2 regions of the Streptomyces sp. NPDC020490 genome follow, and region 2 is predicted to be linked to the other one. Evidence: predicted binding sites of a transcription regulator. Region 2 holds the regulator's gene; the other holds the start of a gene.
What was found. Region 2 encodes HrcA, which represses chaperone genes, less so after heat shock. Its sites were predicted from a motif close to TTNGCACTCNGNNNNNCNGAGTGCNAA; they were not measured.
Positions count from the first base shown of each region.

Region 1: the regulator HrcA is predicted to act here: its motif matches at 2,827-2,853, upstream of groL (chaperonin GroEL).

Region 1 covers NZ_JBIRUY010000060.1:1,440-9,232, forward strand. Annotated here, with positions in the region: SAM riboswitch class I at 83-240, shown strand; gene thrC (threonine synthase) at 259-1,542, shown strand; gene ACH4ZX_RS38270 (MoaD/ThiS family protein) at 1,718-1,993, shown strand; gene ACH4ZX_RS38275 (cold-shock protein) at 2,435-2,638, shown strand; gene groL (chaperonin GroEL) at 3,016-4,638, shown strand; gene ACH4ZX_RS38285 (glycosyltransferase) at 4,746-5,924, opposite strand; gene ACH4ZX_RS38290 (hypothetical protein) at 6,170-7,153, shown strand; gene ACH4ZX_RS38295 (hypothetical protein) at 7,281-7,793, opposite strand, start outside.
Region 2 covers NZ_JBIRUY010000041.1:21,846-29,638, forward strand. Annotated here, with positions in the region: gene ACH4ZX_RS33175 (hypothetical protein) at 1-338, opposite strand, end outside; gene ACH4ZX_RS33180 (VOC family protein) at 460-852, opposite strand; gene ACH4ZX_RS33185 (16S rRNA (uracil(1498)-N(3))-methyltransferase) at 885-1,643, opposite strand; gene ACH4ZX_RS33190 (nitronate monooxygenase) at 1,640-2,713, opposite strand; gene dnaJ (molecular chaperone DnaJ) at 2,792-3,928, opposite strand; gene hrcA (heat-inducible transcriptional repressor HrcA) at 3,929-4,945, opposite strand; gene ACH4ZX_RS33205 (MBL fold metallo-hydrolase) at 5,135-5,866, shown strand; gene ACH4ZX_RS33210 (DUF3097 domain-containing protein) at 5,898-6,716, shown strand; gene ACH4ZX_RS33215 (Uma2 family endonuclease) at 6,688-7,272, opposite strand; gene hemW (radical SAM family heme chaperone HemW) at 7,373-7,793, opposite strand, start outside.

The DNA of each region.
Region 1 (7,793 bases), on a different contig from region 2:
TGTCCTGGCCTTCGGTTACAGTCTTGAACAACGCTGATGACCATCGCATGTCGGGGGTCGCCACGCGTTCACAACCGAATACCGCTCATCCAGAGGGGCAGAGGGACACGGCCCGATGAAGCCCCGGCAACCCTCCAGCCGGTTCTCGTACCGATCACCGTTGATCGCCGCGCGAGGCTCCCGGCTAGGGAAGGTGCCAAATCCGTCTCACGGCGAGATGCGTCGTGAGGAAGATGAGGAGAAAGGGCCTCGCCTCACATGGCTGTGCAGACTGTTGCAAGCACCACGGACTCCACCGTAGACCTCGGCCCCGCCGCGGCTCTGTCCTGTCGCGAATGCGGCCACCGCGTCCCCCTCGGACCGGTCTTCGCCTGCGAGGAGTGTTTCGGCCCGCTGGAGATCGCGTACGACTTCTCGGCCTACGACACCGAGGAGCTCCGCAGGCGCATCGAGGCGGGACCCGCGAACATCTGGCGCTACGCGCCGCTGCTGCCCGTCCCCGCGGACGTGGCCGAAAAGCCCAACCTGAACCCGGGCTGGACCAAGCTCGTCAAGGCCGACAACCTCGCCCGCGAGCTCGGCGTGACCGGCGGGCTGTATGTGAAGGACGACTCCGGCAACCCGACGCACTCCTTCAAGGACCGCGTGGTCGCCCAGGCCCTGGAGGCCGCCCGCGCCTTCGGCTTCACCACCCTCTCCTGCTCCTCCACCGGCAACCTGGCCGGCGCCGTCGGCGCCGCCGCCGCCCGCGCCGGCCTCCGTTCCTGCGTGTTCATCCCGCGCGACCTGGAGCAGGGCAAGGTCGTCATGGCCGCCATCTACGGCGGCGACCTCGTCGGCATCGAGGGCAACTACGACGACGTCAACCGCTTCTGCTCCGAGCTCATCGGCGACCCGGCCGGCGAGGGCTGGGGCTTCGTCAACGTCAACCTGCGGCCGTACTACGCGGAAGGGTCCAAGACCCTGGCGTACGAGGTGTGCGAGCAGCTCGGCTGGCGGCTGCCGGACCAGATCGTCATCCCCATCGCCTCCGGCTCGCAGCTCACCAAGGTCGACAAGGGCCTCCAGGAGCTGATCAAGCTCGGGCTCGTCGAGGACAAGCCGTACAAGATCTTCGGCGCGCAGGCGCTGGGCTGCTCGCCGGTGTCCACCGCCTTCAAGGCCGGCCACGACGTGGTCCGCCCGCAGAAGCCGGACACCATCGCCAAGTCCCTCGCCATCGGCAACCCGGCCGACGGCCCCTACGTCCTCGACATCGCCCGCCGCACCGGCGGCGCCGTGGAGGACGTGACCGACGAGCAGGTCGTCGACGCGATCAAGCTGCTCGCCCGGACCGAGGGCATCTTCGCCGAGACGGCGGGCGGCGTGACGGTCGGCGTGACGAAGAAGCTGATCGACAACGGCGTCCTCGACCCCACGAAGACCACCGTCGTCCTCAACACCGGCGACGGCCTGAAGACGCTGGACGCGGTGGCCGGCACCGGCCTCACCGCGACCATCCGCCCCAACCTGGACTCCTTCCGAGAGGCTGGCCTCGCTTGACCTCATCCTCGGTGTCCCGGGCAGTCCAGCGGTCACCCGCCGGGCTTCCCGCTTCCCGGCCGACCGCCCCCGGGACGAACCCGAGCCGAGGTCTTACGCCGGCTCCACAGGCCGAAACCGCCGGCCCGGCGGCCGAAACGCAAAGAAGTCCTGTAGTCACTGGAGGTCGAATCGCATGAGCGTGACCGTTCGCATCCCCACCATCCTGCGCACCTACACCGGCGGTCAGGCCGAGGTCCCCGCCGAGGGTGCGACCCTCGCCGAGGTCATCGCGGATCTGGAGAAGAACCACACCGGCATCGCCGCCCGCGTCCTGGACGACCAGGGCAAGCTGCGCCGCTTCGTCAACGTCTACGTCAACGACGACGACGTCCGCTTCGAGCAGGGCCTGGAGACCGTCACCCCCGACGGGGCCGGCGTCTCCATCATCCCGGCCGTCGCGGGCGGCTGACCTGGCCGTTCGCTTACCGCCGGTAACGACGGCGACGCAGAGTTCTGACCGATTGCCCTCTCCGTGAGAGAAACGGAGGGGGCAATTCTGCATGGTTGAGCGCGGTACAGTTGGGGAACCCACCCCCGGCTCCGCGCGCCGGACGCGATCACGCCCGCTCCGGATGCGTCGAGAAATAGCCAAAGTGTGCGAGTCTTTTGCGCCATTCGCTCTTTATGTGCGGCCCGACTTGCCCTGAATTCGGGGGAATTCTTACTACATTCCGGACCCCTTCCGTCCGGAATTCTCGTCCGACTGACCTGTTGCAGACGGCAGTTGGGCAGATACATTCGGCCGCGGTCGACGCGTTCCGGCGCACGCCCCCAATCCGTGGGGGGTGAGGTCTGACCCGGATCCGCGAAGTGCGGGTCCGTGCAAGGGCCAGTAATAGGGGAGTTAGGCATGGCTCAGGGCACCGTCAAGTGGTTCAACGCGGAGAAGGGGTACGGCTTCATCGCGGTCGACGGTGGTGCGGATGTTTTCGTCCACTACAGCGCCATCCAGATGGACGGGTACCGCACCCTGGAAGAGGGCCAGCGGGTGGAGTTCGAGATCTCGCAGGGCCAGAAGGGCCCGCAGGCCGACATGGTGCGCGTCACCGCCTGATACGCGCGACCGACCGAACCGCAGCGACGTCTTCCGTCGAAGGGTCCGTACCTCCCGGGGTACGGGCCCTTCGTCCTGCCCGCACACACGTTCGCGGGTGACGAGGTCCCCGCCCGCTCCGCGGGCGCGCCTTGCGCCCGCCCGTCACCCGACCGCCACCCCCCAACGAGCCCGCTCCGCGGGCGCGTCTTGCACTCTCGGGGGTCGAGTGCTAATCATTGGCGTTAGCACTCTGAAGGTGAGAGTGACAACGAGGACCGGGTCGGTGAGGCCCGCAGGCCGGGTGGGGCAAGGAACCACGAGGCAGGCGAGCCGTCCGTCGCGGGCGCGGGCGCGGTCCGAAGGAATCACCCCCAGTCCTGGAGGGACCACTTCACATGGCCAAGATCATCGCGTTCGACGAGGAGGCGCGGCGCGGCCTCGAGCGCGGCATGAACCAGCTCGCGGACGCCGTGAAGGTGACGCTCGGCCCCAAGGGTCGCAACGTCGTCCTCGAGAAGAAGTGGGGCGCCCCCACGATCACCAACGATGGTGTCTCCATCGCCAAGGAGATCGAACTCGAGGACCCGTACGAGAAGATCGGCGCCGAGCTGGTCAAGGAAGTCGCCAAGAAGACGGACGACGTCGCCGGTGACGGTACGACCACGGCGACCGTGCTCGCCCAGGCGCTCGTGCGCGAGGGTCTGCGCAACGTAGCCGCCGGCGCCAACCCGATGGCCCTCAAGCGCGGTATCGAGAAGGCCGTCGAGGCCGTCTCCGCCGCCCTCCTCGAGCAGGCCAAGGACGTGGAGACCAAGGAGCAGATCGCCTCCACGGCCTCCATCTCCGCCGCCGACACGCAGATCGGCGAGCTCATCGCCGAGGCGATGGACAAGGTCGGCAAGGAAGGCGTCATCACCGTCGAGGAGTCGCAGACCTTCGGTCTGGAGCTCGAGCTCACCGAGGGCATGCGCTTCGACAAGGGCTACATCTCGGCGTACTTCGCCACCGACATGGAGCGTATGGAGGCCGTCCTCGACGACCCGTACATCCTGATCGCCAACTCCAAGATCTCCTCGGTCAAGGACCTGCTCCCGCTGCTGGAGAAGGTCATGCAGTCGGGCAAGCCGCTGCTGATCATCGCCGAGGACGTCGAGGGCGAGGCCCTGTCGACCCTGGTCGTCAACAAGATCCGCGGCACCTTCAAGTCCGTCGCCGTCAAGGCCCCGGGCTTCGGCGACCGCCGCAAGGCCATGCTCGGCGACATCGCCATCCTCACGGGCGGCGAGGTCATCTCCGAGGAGGTCGGCCTCAAGCTGGAGAACGCGACCCTGGACCTCCTGGGCCGCGCCCGCAAGGTCGTCATCACCAAGGACGAGACCACCATCGTCGACGGCGCCGGCTCCGCCGACCAGGTCGCGGGCCGCGTGAACCAGATCCGCGCCGAGATCGAGAACAGCGACTCCGACTACGACCGCGAGAAGCTGCAGGAGCGCCTGGCCAAGCTGGCCGGCGGTGTCGCGGTCATCAAGGCCGGTGCCGCCACCGAGGTGGAGCTCAAGGAGCGCAAGCACCGCATCGAGGACGCCGTCCGCAACGCCAAGGCGGCCGTCGAGGAGGGCATCGTCGCCGGTGGTGGCGTGGCCCTGCTGCAGGCCTCCCAGGTCTTCGAGAAGCTGGAGCTCGAGGGTGACGAGGCGACCGGCGCCAACGCCGTGAAGCTGGCCCTGGAGGCCCCGCTGAAGCAGATCGCCGTCAACGGTGGTCTCGAGGGCGGCGTCGTCGTGGAGAAGGTGCGCAACCTGGCCGTCGGCCACGGTCTGAACGCCGCCACGGGCGAGTACGTCGACATGATCGCCGAGGGCATCATCGACCCGGCGAAGGTGACCCGCTCCGCCCTGCAGAACGCCGCCTCCATCGCCGCGCTGTTCCTCACCACCGAGGCCGTCATCGCCGACAAGCCGGAGAAGGCCGCCGCGCCCGCCGGCGGCGGCATGCCGGGCGGTGACATGGACTTCTGATCCGCGCCCGGATCGAGCTGTCCTTTCCGAGGGCGGCACCCCCTGCTCGCAGGGGGTGCCGCCCTCGGGCGTTGTCCGGGCCCTCGTCTCCGGCCCGTGCCGTCCGCCTACTTCTTGCGGCTCTTGCCGCCCCGGCGGTTCCTCGCGCCCTTGCCCGACCGGGCCGCGGACGCGGCCTTCGGCCGGCGGGCGGCGGCGGCCGGCTGAGCGACGGCCACGGCATGGCGGACCGAGAACTCGCGGTTGATCTCGACCTGGCGGCGGACGGCGGCGGGCAGGTCCGGCATCGCCAGGAGCATGTCGCACGCCCGCAACGCCTGGGCGTGGTCACCCACCCAGTACGCGGCGATCGAGTACTCGAACAGCAGGCCCCAGCGGTAGACCCAGGGCTTGATGAAGAGCAGGTCCTCCGGCTCCGGCCGACCGACGACCGCGGCGAGGACCGCGTGGGCGGTGCGGTGACGGCCCTTCTGGCGCAGCCGGGAGGCGAGCTCGTAGCAGGCCTCCAGGCGCTGCGGCCGGACCTCCCAGGCCCGGGAGAAGGCCTCGATCGCACCCGCCCAGTCGTCGGTCCGCTCGGCCCGCAGGATGCCGCTCTCCAGCAGCGAGCAGTAGACCTCCTCCGCCCAGCCGCCCATGGCCGCGCGGCGCTCGTACAACTCGACGGCCTCCTCGGCCCGGCCCAGGTCGCGTACGGTGTTGGCCAGGTAGAAGACGGTCCGGGGATTGTCCGGGTCCCGTTCCAGCTCGCGGCGCAGCAGGCGCGCGTCCCGCTCGAACTTCTCGGCGCGGCAGCCGCCGTCCGCGTGGTCCTCGATCACCAGGGCTTCGAGGTTCTCCTGCACGTCGGGCCCGTCGGTGCACGGGTACTCGTGCGTGACGCCCTCGTACCGCCAGACGCGGTCCGCGCGCATCAGATGCTTGAAGCGGTGCTGGGTGCCCGGGCTGTCGTAGCGCAGCATGTAGGAGGTCGCCGTCAGGTGCGGCAACGGCGCGTCCTGGCGCAGTACGTGGTCGGCGTCCAGGGTGAGCACGTAGTCCGCCTTGCCGAGGGCGTACCCGATGTTGAGGGTGCGGTTGTGGCCGAAGTCGACCCAGGGGTCCTGGTGGAGTTCGCCGGGGATGCCGTCGAGTGCTTTGCGGACCAGTTCCTGGGTGCCGTCCGTCGAACCGGTGTCGGAGATCATCCAGGTGTCGACGAGGTGACGTACCGAGCTGAGGCATCGCTCGATCACCCGTGACTCGTTCTTGACGATCATGCAGAGGCAGATGGTCTGTTTCTTCATGGGTTCACGGGTCCTGGCCGGTGGCCGGTGGGCGGGTGGGGTCGGCCGACCACCGTGACATGCGTCCGGCGTTTCCGGCGCGTGCCACGCGCGGACACGGCCGGGAGGCGCTCGTCCGGAGGCGCCATTTTGATCCGATTGCCTGATATTCGTACCCCTTGGCCGGTGGGCGGAGGCCGTCACCCGGCCTCCGCATGAGGCTGAACCCGGAAGGTCCGATTCACCTTTGACAAGGAGGACGACGAATGGATCCGGATATCCGGAGGACTCCGCGCCTGGGACCGCTGGCGCGCGAGCGATTCAAGCAGGCGGGCATGCTCGCCTCGCTGACCCTGGTCATGGCCGCTGGACTGGTCGACCCCGCCGTGGCGGCGGTGCAGAGCATGCAGGTGCACGTGGCCGTGGCGAAGGGCGACCACTGCGGAGTCCCGGGCAGGCGCGCCGCGGACGACAGGGGCGACATTCACGGGAACGGCGGCGGCAAGGACCAGTGCAAGGGCGCGACGGGTGCGACCGGACCCACGGGCCCGCCCGGTGCGACCGGCGCGACCGGCGCCACGGGTCCGGAGGGGCCGCAGGGCGTGACGGGTGCGACCGGGCCTGAGGGTCCGCAGGGTGTGACCGGTGCGACCGGGCCCGAGGGTCCGCAGGGTGTGACGGGTGCGACCGGGCCCGAGGGTCCGCAGGGTGTGACGGGTGCGACCGGGCCCGAGGGTCCGCAGGGTGTGACCGGCGCGACCGGGCCCGAGGGTCCGCAGGGTGTGACCGGCGCGACCGGCGCGACGGGTGCGCCAGGTGAGACCGGCGCCACTGGCGCCACTGGTGCGACGGGTGCGACGGGTGCGACGGGTGCGACGGGTGCGACCGGTTCCACCGGCGCCACCGGTCCCTGCGCGGACATCGACAGCATCGCTCCGTCGAGCTCGGGACAGTTCAGCGCGGTCATCTCCGGAGGCCAGACCTTCGTGGGCAGCCAGGCCCTCACGCCGTCGGTGGGCGACTACCAATGGGTCAACCTGAGTGACGCTGACAACCCGGGCTACCCCGCCAGTGCCTGTGCCGTCGGGGTCACCGCGCAGGGCAACGACCTGCGGGTCCAGCTCCTGACCACGGGCGGGCTCGTCTACCAGACCCATTGCAACGTGGCGGGTACGAGCCTCACCTGCACGGAGGCATGGACGCAGCAGACGACACCGTCCACGACCCTGTCGAACCGCAAGAGGAAGTAGCGCGGCCCGGCGGCGGGCGGCATCCCCTGCTGCCGAGGCACAGGGGGAGCCGCCCCTCGGTGTGCGCCACAAGCGGATACACGCCGAGGCGGGCCCGCGGGCCCGGTGACGGCCCGGCGGACGGCGTCTACGGATTGCCCATCGGCTCGATGTCGACCCTGACCGGCGTGCCCCACACGCGGAGCACCTCGTAGTCGGTGAACTCGTGCACGAGCCGGTACGCCATGGCGGGGCGGGGGCCGCGCCGCTGGGCGGCGAGGTACAGCTCGGCCTCGCGCCGGTCCCGCCGGGGCGTCCCGCACAACTGCCACTCCTGCCCGTTCCACAGCTCCGGCAGCCACCGCTGCTGGGGCTGCGGGCGGTCGGCGCGCACGCCGTAGCGGGACGGGACGGGCTCGGTGGGGGCCTGCGGCACGGGCCCGCCGTTGTACTCGGCGCGGCGGGCGGCCCGGCGCCGGGTCTCGCACAGCAGGCACAGGTCGGGGGCGCTCTCGTCGACCGGACCGGTGGGGTGCTCGGGGCAGCGGGTGCTGGGCGCGGCGCCGCTGACACTGTCCTCCAGCAGGTCGAGGGCCCGGCGCAGATCGGCCTTGACCTCGTGCAGCTTGGCGTCGGGGGTGTCGGCCCCCAGCGCTTCGCC
Region 2 (7,793 bases):
TTCACGGCGCGGGTGACGGTGCCGGTGACGGTGATCTCCCGGCCGTCCTCGGTCCGGCCCTGGCAGTCGACGTTCGCGACGCTGGTCCGGCTCGCCGTGGGCGTGGAACTCTTGGCGTCGTTGCCGTAGTTGGCCGTGCAGCTCAGCCACTGCACGTCGAGTTTCTGCCGCTCCAGCGCCTTGGTCGCCGTCTGGTCGGTGGTGTACGCGACCGCCGCGGAGCTCAGTCCGCCCGGATCGCAGGCCACGAGCCCGCCGACGCCCGCCACCACGATCCCGGCCACGGCCGCCGCCCGCGACCCGCGTGGCCGGCGCCAGTTACGCCTCAATGCCCCCATGAAGGGCAGCCTGCCACCGACCGGGCCGGCGCGGTAGAGCGCATACGGCCACGAACGCGCCCCCGGGCGGCTCTTGCGGGGCGGCCGCGCGTCGCCCCGCGGCCGCTCCGAAGTGCGGCCGTCAGGTGCGCAGCAGGAGCCACTCCTGAAGTTCCACCACGTTGCCCTCGGGGTCCTTGAGATGGGCCACGCGCATGCGGTCCGTCATGGGGGCCGGGCCGTGCAGCAGGGTCGCCCCGCGGACGGTGATCTGTTCGCAGTAGGCGTTCAGGTCGTCGACGCGCAGCACCACCAGGGAGCGGTGTCCGTTCGCGGGTCCGCCCAGTTCGCCGAGGATCTCCGCCATCATCGCCCGGTCCTGCAGGGCGATGCCCGCGGAGCCGGCGGCCGGGCTGAACTTCTCGTACGGTCCCCGGCTCGCCCCCGACTGCGGCTTCAGCCCGAGGACATCGGCGTAGAAGCGGTAGCAGGCGGGGAAGTCGCTGACGAGGAGCCGGACTTGGGCGAGTTCCACGGGATCTCCCTGGGGCGGTCAGGAGGGGGCGGTCAGGACCAGCGGCCGGTGCGGCCGAGGAGCAGGGCGGTCGCCGCCGTGCCGGCGGTGGAGGTGCGCAGCACGCTGCGGCCCAGCCGGTACGTCTTCGCCCCGGCCTGCTCGAACAGCGCCAACTCCTCGGGGGACACGCCCCCTTCGGGGCCGACGACCAGCACGATCTCGCCCTCGGCGGGGAGTTCGGCGGTGGCGAGCGGCTCGCTGGGGTAGGCGCGGTCCTCGTGCAGCACGGCGGCGAAGTCGGCTTCGGCGAGAAGTGCGGCAACCTGCTTGCTCGTCGCCGCGTCCGCGACCTCCGGGAAGCGGACCCGGCGGGACTGCTTGCCGGCCTCCCGGGCGGTGGCGCGCCACTTGGCGAGGGACTTCAGGCCCCGCTCGCCCTTCCACTGGGTGACGCAGCGGGAGGCCGTCCACGGCACGATCGCGTCGACGCCGGTCTCGGTCATCGTCTCCACGGCCAGCTCGCCCCGGTCGCCCTTGGGCAGGGCCTGCACGACGGTGATGCGGGGCTGCTCCTGCGGCTCCTCGCAGACGCTCTCCAGGTCCATGACGACGAGGCGGTCCTTGCCCTCGGCGGCCTTGACGACGCCCTCCGTCCAGCGTCCGCGGCCGTCGGTGAGGATGACGTCCTCGCCGGGCCGCATCCGCTTCACGGAGACGGCGTGCCGTCCCTCCGGGCCGTCGAGGACGTACTCCCCGCCGCGGAAGTCCGGCAGGACCAGCGGATCGAGCACGAACACCGGAGCCGTCATCGCACACCGCCTTCCGACAGCGCCGCTCTCGCTTCCGCGAGTTCGGCGGCCAGCACCTCCACCAGCTGTCCCGCGGACAGCTCCCGGGCCATCCGGTGGCCCTGCCCGGCCCACAGCGCCATGCCCTGCGCGTCGCCGGCCTTCGCTGCCGCCTTCCGCAGCGGCGCGGTGAGGTGGTGGACGTCGGGGTAGGCGGCGGGCGCGTACGGGCCGTGTTCCCGCAGGAAGCGGTTGACCAGGCCGCGGGCCGGGCGGCCGGAGAACGCGCGGGTCAGCTCGGTGCGGACGAACAGGGGGTTGGTCAGCGCCTGCTTGTGCACGGCGTTCGCCCCGGACTCCGGGGTGACCAGGAACGCGGTGCCGAGCTGGGCGGCACACGCGCCGGCGGCGAGGACGGCGGCGATCTGGCTGCCGCGCATGATGCCGCCGGCGGCGACGACCGGGATGCTCACGGTCTCGCGGATCTGGGCGACCAGGGACAGCAGGCCGATGCCGGCGCGGTCGTTCTCCGGGACGTCGCGGTGGGTGCCCTGGTGGCCGCCGGCCTCGACGCCCTGGGCTATGACCGCGTCGGCGCCGGCCCGCTGCACGGCGAGGGCCTCCTCCGCGGTGGTCGCGGTGGCCATGGTGAAGGTGCCGACGCGGCGCAGGGAGTCGAGGACGTCGCGGGTGGGCACGCCGAAGTGGAAGGAGACCACCGGCACCGGGTTGTCGAGCAGCACGGCGAGCTTGGCGTCGTAGCCGTCGTCGCGGCCGTTGTCGGGGTCGCCGAGCTCGGTGTCGTACCAGGAGGCCTCGCCGGCCAGCTGGTGGGCGTAGAGCTCCACCGTGGCGGGGTCGGAGTGGTCGGGCTGCGGCATGAAGAGGTTCACGCCGAAGGGCCGGTCGGTGATGCTCCGCAGCTGCTTGATCTCCTGGTACATGCCGTCGGCGGTCTTGTACCCGGCGGCGAGGAAACCGAGCCCGCCGGCCGCGCAGACGGCGGCGGCGAGGTGGGGCACGGAGACGCCGCCCGCCATGGGGGCCTGCACGATCGGATGGGGGCAGAGATCGGTCAGTGCGGAGGACATGACCGCATGTTGTCACGTCCCGTGAGCAAGTCCGAATCGGGACGGGCCCCTGGCCGGGGCCAGGGGCGTCCCGTGTGGTCAGCGCCCGTTGAAGGCGTCCTTGAGCCGGGAGAACAGGCCCTGCTGGCCCGGCTGGAACTGGCCCTGCGGGCGTTCCTCGCCGCGCAGCTTGGCGAGCTCGCGCAGCAGGCGTTCCTGCTCGACGTCGAGCTTGGTGGGGGTCTGCACCTCGACGTGGACGATGAGGTCGCCCCGGCCGCCGCCGCGCAGGTGGGTGACGCCCCGGCCGTGCAGCGGGATCGACTGGCCGGACTGGGTGCCCGGGCGGATGTCGACCTCCTCGAGGCCGTCGAGGGTCTCCAGCGGGACCTTGGTGCCGAGGGCGGCCGCGGTCATCGGGATGGTGACCGTGCAGTGCAGGTCGTCGCCGCGCCGCTGGAACATCGGGTGCGGCAGTTCGTGGATCTCGACGTACAGGTCGCCGGCCGGGCCGCCGCCGGGGCCGACCTCGCCCTCGCCCGCGAGCTGGATGCGGGTGCCGTTGTCGACGCCGGCCGGGATCTTGACGGTCAGCGTGCGGCGGGAGCGGATCCGGCCGTCGCCCGCGCACTCCGGGCAGGGGGTGGGCACGACGGTGCCGAAGCCCTGGCACTGCGGGCAGGGGCGGGAGGTCATGACCTGGCCCAGGAAGGACCGGGTGACCTGGGAGACCTCACCGCGGCCGCGGCACATGTCGCAGGTCTGGGCGGAGGTGCCCGGCGCGGCGCCCTCACCGTTGCAGGTGGAGCAGACGATCGCCGTGTCGACCTGGATGTCCTTGGTGGTGCCGAAGGCCGCCTCGTCGAGGTCGATCTCCAGGCGGATCATCGCGTCCTGGCCGCGCCGGGTGCGCGAGCGCGGGCCGCGCTGGGACGCCGTGCCGAAGAAGGCGTCCATGATGTCCGAGAAGTTCCCGAAGCCGCCCGCGCCGAAGCCGCCCGCGCCGGCGCCGCCGGACTGCGAGAGCGGGTCGCCGCCGAGGTCGTAGACCTGCTTCTTCTGCGGGTCCGACAGCACCTCGTAGGCGGCGTTGATCTCCTTGAACCGCTCCTGGGTCTTCGGATCGGGGTTGACGTCCGGGTGCAGCTCGCGTGCGAGCCGCCGGAAGGCCTTCTTGATCTCTTCCTGCGACGCGTCGCGGCGCACGCCGAGAACGGCGTAGTAGTCCGTGGCCACTTACGACTCCGCCAGGATCTGTCCGACGTACCGTGCCACTGCGCGTACCGCTCCCATCGTTCCCGGGTAATCCATGCGGGTCGGTCCGACCACGCCGAGCTTGGCGACTGCCTCGCCGCCCGAACCGTAGCCGACCGAGACCACGGACGTGGAGTTGAGTCCTTCATAGGCGTTCTCGTGCCCGATGCGCACGGTCATGCCCGAATCGCCTGCCTCGCCGAGGAGTTTGAGGAGGACGACCTGCTCCTCCAGGGCCTCCAGGACGGGCCGGATGGTGAGGGGGAAGTCGTGTCCGAAGCGGGTCAGATTGGCGGTGCCGCCGATCATCAGCCGCTCCTCGTTCTCCTCGACGAGCGTCTCCAGGAGGGTGGACAGCACCGTCGAGACGGTGCCGCGGTCCTCGACGTCGAAGCCCTCGGGGAGGTCTTCCACCAGCCGCGGGACGTCCGCGAACCGGCGGCCCGCGACCCGGCTGTTCAGCCGCGCCCGCAGGTCCGCGAGGGACGCCTCGCCGAACGGCGCCGGGCAGTCGACCATACGCTGCTCGACCCGGCCGGTGTCGGTGATCAGCACGAGCATCACGCGCGCGGGGGCGAGCGAGAGCAGTTCGACGTGCCGGACCGTGGACCGGGTGAGCGACGGGTACTGCACGACGGCGACCTGCCGGGTGAGCTGCGCGAGCAGCCGCACCGTGCGCGCCACGACGTCGTCGAGGTCGACGGCGCCGTCGAGGAAGTTCTGGATCGCGCGCCGCTCGGGGGCGCTCATCGGCTTGACGCCCGCGAGCTTGTCGACGAACAGCCGGTAGCCCTTGTCGGTGGGGATGCGCCCGGCGCTGGTGTGCGGCTGGGCGATGTACCCCTCGTCCTCCAGGGCCGCCATGTCGTTGCGCACGGTCGCCGGGGACACGCCGAGGTTGTGCCGCTCGGTCAGGGCCTTCGACCCGACCGGCTCCTCGGTGCCGACGTAGTCCTGGACGATGGCGCGCAATACCTGGAGCCGTCGTTCACTCAGCATGGCGCACACCTCCAGAAAGTCGTCCCCTGACGCCTTGCCTGGCACTCTGCGTGTCCGAGTGCCAGCGTTCCCCGGCCCAGTGTACGGCGGCGGGGTACTGACTGGGCAAGGTCGGTCCTGCCGGGGCGGGTCCGTACGGCCGGGCCTGTCCGACGATCCCCGTCGTCAGACAGGCACTAGCGTCGCGGTATGACGGTGACTTGGGAAGAGCTCGGGTGGGAGCGGCTGGCGGCCGGGGTCGGGCGGTGCCGGCTTCCGGGCTGGGACTGCACGGCCGGGCTGGTCGTCGGGGCCGGCACGGCGCTGGTGGTCGACGCGGGGTCGAGCCTGCCGGAGGGGGCGCGGCTGCGGGCGCAGGCGCAGCGGCTGGCCGGTCACCGTGTGACCCATCTCGCTCTCACCCACCCCCACTTCGACCATGTCTTCGGGGCGGCGGCGTTCGCGGGCGCGGAGGTGTTCGGGGCGGTCGGCGCCGACGCGGTGTTCACCGGGCGGCGCGGACGCGAGGAGCTGCGCGCGGACGCGGTGCGGTGCGGGCTGGACGCGCGGCTGGCCGAGGAGGCGGTGGACGCGCTCGCCGCGCCCCGCCATCACGTCAGCGGCGAGTGGACGCTCGACCTGGGCGGCGGCCGGCAGGTGCTGCTGGCGAACGTGGGCCCGGCGCACACCGCCCACGACCTGGTCGTGCTGGTCCCGGGCACGCCGGAGGTCGTGTTCTGCGGGGACCTGGTCGAGGAGTCGGGCGAGCCGCAGGCGGGTCCGGACGCCGTGCCGTCGCACTGGCCGGCCGCGCTGGACCGGCTGCTCGACCTCGGCGGCGAGGACGCGCTGTACGTGCCCGGTCACGGGGCGGTGGTCGACGCGGCGTTCGTCCGGGCGCAGCGGGACGCGCTGGCGGACCGTTTCGGCGTGTCGCGGTGATCGGCGGGACGGTTCTCCTATCGTCGTTCGAATGCGCCAGTACTCTCCGGACCTGACCCCTCCGTGGAAGAAGACCGGGCCCGCGCCGGAGGTCCCGGCGGAACCGGGCCTGGTGGTCGAGGAGCCCGCGAGCGGCTTCTGCGGGGCGGTGATCCGCTGCGAGGCGGGCACGGTGACCCTGGAGGACCGCTTCGGCAAGCACCGGGTGTTCCCGATGGAGCCGCGCGGGTTCCTGCTGGAGGGCCGCCCGGTGACCCTCGTCAAGCCGTCTTCCGGCCCGCTGCGGCCCACCCGTACGGCGTCCGGTTCGGTCGCCGTGCCCGGCGCACGCGCGCGCGTGGCCCGCGCCGGGCGCATCTACGTCGAGGGACGGCACGACGCGGAGCTGGTGGAGAAGGTGTGGGGCGACGACCTGCGCGTCGAGGGCGTGGTGGTGGAGTACCTGGAGGGCGTGGACGACCTGCCGTCGATCGTGGCCGGGTTCGCGCCGGGCCCGGACGCGCGGCTGGGCGTCCTGGTCGACCACCTGGTCCCCGGGTCGAAGGAGTGGCGGATCGCACAGCAGGTGACCAGCGAGCACGCGCTGGTCGTCGGCCATCCGTACATCGACGTCTGGGAGGCGGTGAAGCCGTCCTCCCTGGGCATCGCGGGCTGGCCGCGCGTGCCGCACGGGCAGGACTGGAAGACGGGCGTGTGCCGGGCGCTGGGCTGGCCGTCGGACAACACGGGCGCCGTGTGGCAGGCGATCCTGGCGCGGGTGACGTCCTACAAGGACCTGGAGCCGGAGCTGCTGGGGCGGGTGGAGGAGCTGATCGACTTCGTCACGGCAGCGGCCACGGATGGGGCCTGACGTCGGGCAGCGTGCCGAACCCACTCGTGTCGAGTTCGATACCCAGAGCGCTGATGCTCAGCGGATCGCCGAACTTCGTCTTCTCCTGCCCCTTGTAGTCTGCCTTCTCGCCCTCGCCGACGGGTTTCGTGAGCAGGACGCACTGCGCCATGACCGGATCGACGATGAGGTGGACGGGCACACCGCCGGCCGCGTAGATCGACCGCTTCGTCCTGAAGTCCCTGTCGACACTGGTCTTCGAGACGACCTCCACGACCATGCTGATGAGCTGGGCCGGCAGCAGTCGCCCCGAGGCGGGCAGCACTTCGGGCTCCACGACCACCAGGTCCGGGACGGGCTCGCTGGCCTCGTCGACGATGTCGACGTGCTGGGTCTGGATGGCATACCACCGGTCGCCCGGGATCTGCCTGCCGATCAACATCACGATGATGTTGTGCACCAGATCAGGGCTGGCCATCATCACGATTTCCCCCCGGAGAAGCTCGGCTCTCACGCCCTCGGGAGGCTCAAGCTCCTCGAAGTACCTGGTCATCCCGCGCTCGTCCACAGCGGTCATCCCCGTGGCCCTCCACATCCGCCGCGTCCTGTCAGCGGCAGCCTACGAACCAGGTCAGGGACCGGACCGGCGTTCCGCAGTGATTCACTCCGCCGGCTGATCAGTCCACCAGGTCCCGGACCACCGCGTCCGCCAGCAGTCGTCCCCGCAGGGTGAGGGCCGCCCGTCCCTCGTCGTACGGCCCGCTCTCCAGCAGGCCGTCCGCCAGTGCGCGCCGGGAGGCCGCCAGGCCGTCCTGCTTCAGCAGGGACAGCGGGACTCCCTCGCGCAGCCGCAGCTCCAGCAGGATCCGCTCCACGCGCCGGTCCTCGTCGGACAGCAGCTCGCGGCCGGCCCCCGGCGAGCGCCCGGCCGCCAGGGCCGCCGCGTAGGCGCCGGGGTGCTTGGCGTTCCACCAGCGCACCCCGCCGACGTGCGAGTGGGCCCCCGGTCCCGCGCCCCACCAGTCGGCGCCACGCCAGTACAGCTCGTTGTGCAGGCAGCGGGCCTGCTCGGAGGTGGCCCAGTTGGAGACCTCGTAC